Regions from separate parts of the Pseudomonas sp. MM211 genome, predicted to be linked through region 2. Evidence: predicted binding sites of a transcription regulator. Region 2 holds the regulator's gene; each other region holds the start of a gene.
What was found. The regulator FliA, encoded in region 2, starts transcription of late flagellar genes. The targets are predictions, from matches to a motif close to CTAAAGTTTNNNNNNNNNNNGCCGNTAA.
Positions count from the first base shown of each region.

Region 1 (2,269 bases), 1.1 Mb from region 2:
TGTCCGCATCACCGCGCTCGGGCAACTGCTCGAACAACTCGGCCAGCAGCCACAGCAGAAAGGTCGCATAGACCTTGGGCGCTTCGTGAACCAGGCGACTGGCATCGAGCAGGTGAATACGCCCGCGACCGTCTCGATCAGGCTGCAGGATGTCTTCGAGCTGCAGCGCCGGTTCGCCGAAGAGCGCATCGCCGCCCTGTTGTTCCAGGCTAGCCAGACGGCGCAGCAGCGCCTGCGCGGAAGTATTGGTGAACAACGCGCTGTCGGCGCCCAGCACCTGCGGCTGCTCCCTGAGATGGGTCAGCAAAGCCTTGAGATCCTTCAGGTCGAGCAGCAACAGGCCTTCACGGTCGGCCACCTTGAACGCCGCATACAGCGCCGCCTGCTGACTGTCGGTAAGTTCCAGCAACGCGCCGAGCAGCAGCGGGCCCATTTCACTCAAGGTGGTACGCAGCGGATGGCCGCTTTGCCCGTGCACATCCCACAGGCTGACTGGATAGGCCTTGGGGCTGTGCGCCAGCCAGGGCATGCTGGCGATACGTTCGGCTATCTTGCCCTGCGGCGCCCCTGCAGCGCCGAGCCCACAAAGGTCGCCCTTTACATCGGCAGCGAACACGGCCACGCCGGCATCGCTGAAGTTCTCGATCAGGCGCTGCAAGGTTACGGTCTTACCGGTTCCCGTGGCACCGGCGATGAGACCGTGACGATTGGCAAGACGCAGTGATTGGCCAACCGCTTGGCCATCGCCACCAGCGCCCAAAACGAATTGCTGACTCAAAGACATAATGCCGTCCTCTGGATTAAAGCTTTGCGGCCTCAATGCCGACATAAACGCCATGCGAAGACCGATCAGCCTTCGCTGATCGCCTACCCCGCTCTACTCGCCCGATGGCGACGCCCCCAAGACTGGTTCCAGTGACTTCCGGACGCAAGATGCCATGACGAGAAACCTGCAGTTCAGCCACAAGATTCTGCTGGCCGCCACCCTGGTGGTCACGGTCGCCTTTGCCTTGTTCAGCCTTTATAACGACAGCCGCCAGCGTAACAGCATCCAGCAGGCACTCCAGAACAACCTGAGCCAGGCCAGTAACGCTGCGGCAGGCAACATCGAAAGCTGGCTGTCGGGGCGTATTCTGCTGGTCGAGAGTCTTGCCCAGAATCTGGAGTTGGCGATTGCCGAAGGCAACCTGCAGGAGGTCATCTCCCGTCCGGTGTACAAGAGCGCGTTTCTCTCCACGTATATTGGCCTGGAAAGTGATGGACGCTTCCTTTCCAGCCCGCCCACGCAGATGGCCGCCGGCTACGACCCGCGTACACGTCCCTGGTACAAGGACACCGCCCAGGCCAACCGCACGATTCTCACCGCCCCCTACGTCGACCAGATCACCAACTCGCTGGTGATTTCGCCAATCGCGCCAGTCCGCGGCCCGGATGGCAAAGCGTTCGGCATGACCGGCGGCGATGTCAGCCTGGAGACGTTGGTGAAAATCATCAATTCCATCGAGCTGGGTGATCTCGGTTACGCCTTCCTGGTCAGCAAGGACGGCACCGTCTTGGTTCACCCCCAGGCCGACCTGGTGATGAAGAACCTGCGCGACCTTTACCCCAACACCAGCATCGGCCTCGACAGCAAGCTGACCGAGGTTGCACAGGATGGCCAGGATCGGCTGCTGACCTTCGCCCCGGTCAAGGGTCTGCCCGATGTGCAGTGGTATGTCGGCTTGTCCATCGACAAGAACCTGGCCTACGCGGAGCTCAATGAATTCCGCCTGTCGGCGGCCGTCGCCACGCTGATTGCAGTGGCATTGATCATCGCATTGCTCAGCGTGCTGATCCGTGTGCTGATGCAGCCGCTGACCACCATGGGCAAGGCCATGGAAGATATCGCCCGCGGCGAAGGTGACCTGACCAAACGTCTGGCCATTCAGTCCAACGACGAATTCGGCGCCCTGGCCAGCTCGTTCAACCGCTTCGTCGAACGTATCCACGCGTCCATTCGTGAGGTGTCCTCGGCCACCGCCCAGGTCAACGAAGTCGCCAAACTGGTGGTCAATGCGTCCAACTCGTCCATCGTCAATTCGGACGAACAGGCCAGCCGCACCAACAGCGTCGCGGCGGCGATCAACGAGCTTGGCGCCGCCGCCCAGGAGATCGCCCGTAACGCTGCGGATGCTTCCAATCAAGCGTCGGACGCCCGCCTGCAGGCCGAGGATGGCGGCAAGGTGGTGCAACAGGCGATCAAATCCATGACCGAGCTGTCGACCAAGGT
Region 1 covers NZ_CP081942.1:2,201,467-2,203,735, reverse strand. The annotation lists gene K5Q02_RS10035 (helicase HerA-like domain-containing protein) at 1-784, opposite strand, end outside; gene K5Q02_RS10030 (methyl-accepting chemotaxis protein) at 939-2,269, shown strand, end outside.
Region 1: the regulator FliA is predicted to act here: its motif matches at 802-829, upstream of K5Q02_RS10030 (methyl-accepting chemotaxis protein).

Region 2 (2,269 bases):
GTACAGGTGATCGCGGTGACCGGCGGCAAGGGCGGCGTTGGCAAGACCAATGTGTCGGTGAATTTGTCGTTGGCGCTGGCGGATCTCGGTCGGCGCGTCATGCTCATGGATGCTGACCTGGGGCTGGCCAACGTCGATGTATTGCTCGGCCTGACGGCCAAACGCACCCTGGCTGACGTCATCGACGGTCAGTGCGAACTGCGCGATGTTGTCCTGCAGGGACCAGGCGGTATTCGTGTCGTGCCGGCAGCCTCCGGTACTCAGAGCATGGTGCAGCTCACGCCTATGCAGCATGCCGGCCTGATTCAGGCTTTCAGCGATATCAGCGACAACCTCGATGTGTTGATCGTGGATACCGCTGCAGGCATCGGCGACTCGGTTGTGAGTTTCGTGCGCGCTGCCCAGGAAGTGCTGGTGGTGGTGTGCGACGAGCCGACCTCGATCACTGATGCTTACGCGCTGATCAAGCTCCTCAACCGTGACCACGGCATGAATCGTTTTCGGGTGCTCGCCAATATGGCGCACAGCCCACAGGAAGGCCGTAATCTGTTTGCTAAGCTGACCAAGGTGACCGACCGTTTTCTGGATGTCGCGCTGCAGTACGTGGGCGCGGTTCCTTACGACGAATCGGTACGCAAGGCCGTACAGAAACAGCGTGCGGTGTATGAGGCGTTCCCTCGCTCGAAGTGCGCGCTGGCGTTCAAGGCGATTGCCCAGAAGGTTGATGCGTGGCCGTTGCCGGCCAATCCGCGAGGCCACCTGGAATTTTTCGTTGAGCGCCTGGTGCAACAACCGACTGCAGACACGGCTGTATGACGACAGCCTCTGGACTCCGTATGTACAGCAAGGCACACGCACAAGATTCACAGCATCAGTTGATTGAACGTTACGCGCCACTGGTCAAGCGTATCGCTTACCACCTGCTGGCGCGTCTGCCTGCCAATGTGCAGGTGGATGACCTTATCCAGGCCGGCATGATTGGCCTGCTTGAGGCATCACGTAAATATGACGCCGGTAAGGGCGCTAGTTTCGAGACGTTCGCGGGTATTCGTATCCGTGGTTCGATGCTCGACGAGGTGCGCAAAGGTGACTGGGCGCCGCGCTCGGTGCATCGCAACAGCCGGATGGTCAGCGATGCGATCCGAAAAATTGAAGCGAGAACAGGAAGAGACGCTAAAGATCAGGAGGTTGCTGCCGAACTCCAATTGAGTCTCGAAGATTACTACGGCATTCTTGGCGACACTTTGGGCAGCCGCCTGTTCAGTTTCGACGATCTGTTGCAGGAAGGCGAAAGCGGCGGGCTGCAGGAAGACACGAGTTCCTTGCTGCAAGGGCCTTCGCATGAGCTGGAAGACAATCGTTTCCAGGCCGCGCTGGTCGACGCTATCAGCAATCTGCCGGAGCGTGAGCGGCTGGTGTTATCGCTGTATTACGATGAGGAGTTGAATCTCAAGGAAATCGGCGAGGTACTGGGGGTTAGTGAGTCGCGGGTCAGCCAATTACACAGTCAGTGTGCCGCGCGCCTACGCGCACGGTTAGTGGAATGGCGCGCATAAGGAATTAGCAGGGCGCTGGAAAACACAGTGAACGCAGCAAAGCCGGGCGCAATAGTTTTGCGGCGTTCCGCCAGGCCGGTTTCACGATTTATAAGCGCTTCAGAATGCTGATGGCGTTTTAGGACTGTACGGAGGTCGACTTGGACAAGAACATGAAAATCCTCATCGTCGATGATTTTTCGACGATGCGCCGGATCATCAAGAACCTTTTGCGTGATTTGGGCTTTACCAATACGGCGGAAGCCGACGATGGCGTCACCGCATTGCCGATGCTGCAAAGCGGTAGTTTTGACTTTCTCGTGACCGACTGGAACATGCCTGGCATGAGTGGGATCGATCTGCTGCGCGCAGTGCGTGCAGACGAACGTTTGAAGCAAATGCCAGTGCTGATGGTTACGGCAGAGGCCAAACGTGATCAGATCATCGAGGCCGCCCAGGCCGGTGTGAATGGCTATGTGGTCAAGCCATTCACCGCCCAGGTGCTCAAGGAAAAGATCGAAAAAATCTTCGAGCGGGTCAACGGCTGATGTCTGCCGCGAGGTTGTTATGGAACACGAAGATTCTCAAGAGGCCGACCTCGAGTCGACTCTGAAAAGCAATGCCCGCCAACTGGTAAACAGCCTCGAAAAAGGCAACTTTGGCGAAGCGGTACAGCTGATCAATGAACTGAACAAGGCGCGCGACCGTGGTCTTTACCACGAAGTCGGCAAGCT
Region 2 covers NZ_CP081942.1:3,262,750-3,265,018, forward strand. The annotation lists gene fleN (flagellar synthesis regulator FleN) at 1-816, shown strand, start outside; gene fliA (RNA polymerase sigma factor FliA) at 813-1,556, shown strand; gene K5Q02_RS14955 (chemotaxis response regulator CheY) at 1,709-2,083, shown strand; gene K5Q02_RS14960 (protein phosphatase CheZ) at 2,103-2,269, shown strand, end outside.

Region 3 (2,269 bases), 2.6 Mb from region 2:
GCCGGAAAGCTATTGGGGATCGGCTGGTACTGGCGGTCGAACAAATCCGCCAGGCTGATACGTCCGGCCTGAATATCGGCCTCGAACTGGCGACCAATCGCCGCAGCGCCTTCCAGCGCGAGGTCGTAAATGCGTTGGTGGTAACTGTCCAGGCCGACACTGGCGAGCCGCTCACTGACGGTTTCCGCCTGGCCGACCAACTGCTCGGCCGCCTTGCCCAACTGACGGGTCTGGTCTTCGCTGCTGCGCACATCACCGCGCAACTGCTCGACCGCCACCAGCAGCTCGGCCAAGTGTTCGTGGTTGCTCGCCGTACCGGCACTGATCTGCGCTACCTGTGTGTCCACATCGGCCGCCAGGTCGGCGATACCGCGCAATTGCTCGCCAGTGAATTCGATCTGCCGGGCGGCCGCTTCCAGCTCATCAGCCTGGCGCTGGATATGGCTGACAACCGCAGTGCTCTGCTGGCGGATATCGGCGACCATCTGCCCGACTTCACCGGTGGCGGTGGCGGTGCGACCGGCCAGGCTGCGCACCTCATCGGCGACCACTGCAAAACCGCGGCCCTGCTCGCCGGCACGGGCGGCCTCGATGGCGGCATTGAGCGCCAGCAAGTTGGTCTGGCTGGCGATGGACTGGATCACCTGGGTGACCTGCTCGATCTGCTCGGTACGGGCGCTGAGCCCGTCGATCAGCTCGCGGCTGGCAGCGGTCTGTGCACTCAGTTGCTGCATGCGGCTGATCGCCTGCTGCAGCTCGGCCTGGCCGCTGGCACTGCTGGTACGCACGGTTTGCGCGGCGCCCAGTGTCTGGCCGGCAAGTTCGGCATTGCTCTGCTCGGTGCGAGTTACGGCATGGGCACCTTCGCCGATCTGCTCGACCGCGGCCAACTGCGACTGCAGCTTGCCGGCCAGCTGCTGCACGCTGAAGGCCACCTGAGCTGCCGACAGGGCGTTATGACAGGTGTGTTGCGACAGGCTACGGCTCAGCTCATCCAGCGAGGCTGCTGGCGCAGCGTCGGCGGGCGCAGCAGCCTTGCGCCAGGGCCCGAACCACGGCCACAGCGCCAGCAACAGCAGCGCAATGGCGCCAAGATAGGGCGGCAGATGCACCTGCTGCCAGACCACCAGCAACGCGAGCAGGCCGAGCACGTGCAGGGCCAATGCCAGCCGGTCATGCGTAAAACCAGAACCCATGGCGAACCTCATTATTTTTATAGTGCCGGGATGTCGGGCGCAGCGGGCGCGCCGGCAAGGGCCGAGCCTTGTTTAAGCTCATCGGCAGCGCGGGGCGTATCTGTAGAGGTGCGGCAGCCGCCCGGCCGAGTTGACCACCTCATCATGCGCCGGGCTATGGCACTTTGGTAGCAGAGGGTCGACTTCCGGGAGAGTGCCGATCAGCGCTTGAGGCTGTGGCGTTTGACGAAGGCGCGGTCGAAGTAGTCCTTGCAGCGCCCGTAGAACTGCCCGCCCGCGCTCCACTGACGCCAGCCGAACAAGGCACCGCCATCGCCACTGGCCAGCAGCAGCGGGCGCTGGCCGCTGGTCTTGAAGTCGCGCAGCGGCCCGCCACGCAGCGCGGCGCTCAGGTTGGCGGCAAGCACCGGTACCTGGCGCATGGAATACAGGCCGCTCTTGCGCACGCCAGGCAGGTTGGCGCAATCGCCCACGGCGAAGATCTGCGGGTGGGAATGGCTCTGCAGGGTCGGCGCGGTGTGCACGAAACCATCGCCATCGCAGCTCAGGCCGCTGTCGGCGATCCATGGGAACGCCTGGGCGCCACTGGCCAGCAGCAGCCGGCCGCCGCGCCACACCGCCGCGTCGCCACTGATCAGGCAATCGCCGTCGATGCGGCTGATCGGGCAATGCTCGCGCACCTGCACCCGGCGCATGCGCAGATGGCCCCAGGCGCGCATCCGCAAACCGGCACAGTGGCCGGCCAGCAGCGGTTCGCCACAGAACAGCGCCAACTGCGGCACCTGATCGGCCAGCGCCAGGGCCATTTCCACGCCCGCCACGCCGCCACCGAGAATCGCCAACGGCTGGGGATCACGCTGCCAGGCCTGCCAGCCAGCGATGAAGCTGTCCACCGGCTTGACCGCCAGCACTTCCATCGCGTCGCCCTCGCGGGGCGGACAGGCGACGCGGTCGCCGGTATTCAGCGACAGCCAGTTGCTCTGCAGCACGCGACCATCGCCCAGGCTCAGCTGCCGCGTAGCGGCATCCAGCGCCATCACCGGCGCGACGATCAGCTCGACCTGGGCGGCCTG
Region 3 covers NZ_CP081942.1:710,603-712,871, forward strand. The annotation lists gene K5Q02_RS03145 (methyl-accepting chemotaxis protein) at 1-1,208, opposite strand, end outside; gene K5Q02_RS03150 (FAD-dependent oxidoreductase) at 1,397-2,269, opposite strand, start outside.
Region 3: the regulator FliA is predicted to act here: its motif matches at 1,275-1,302, upstream of K5Q02_RS03145 (methyl-accepting chemotaxis protein).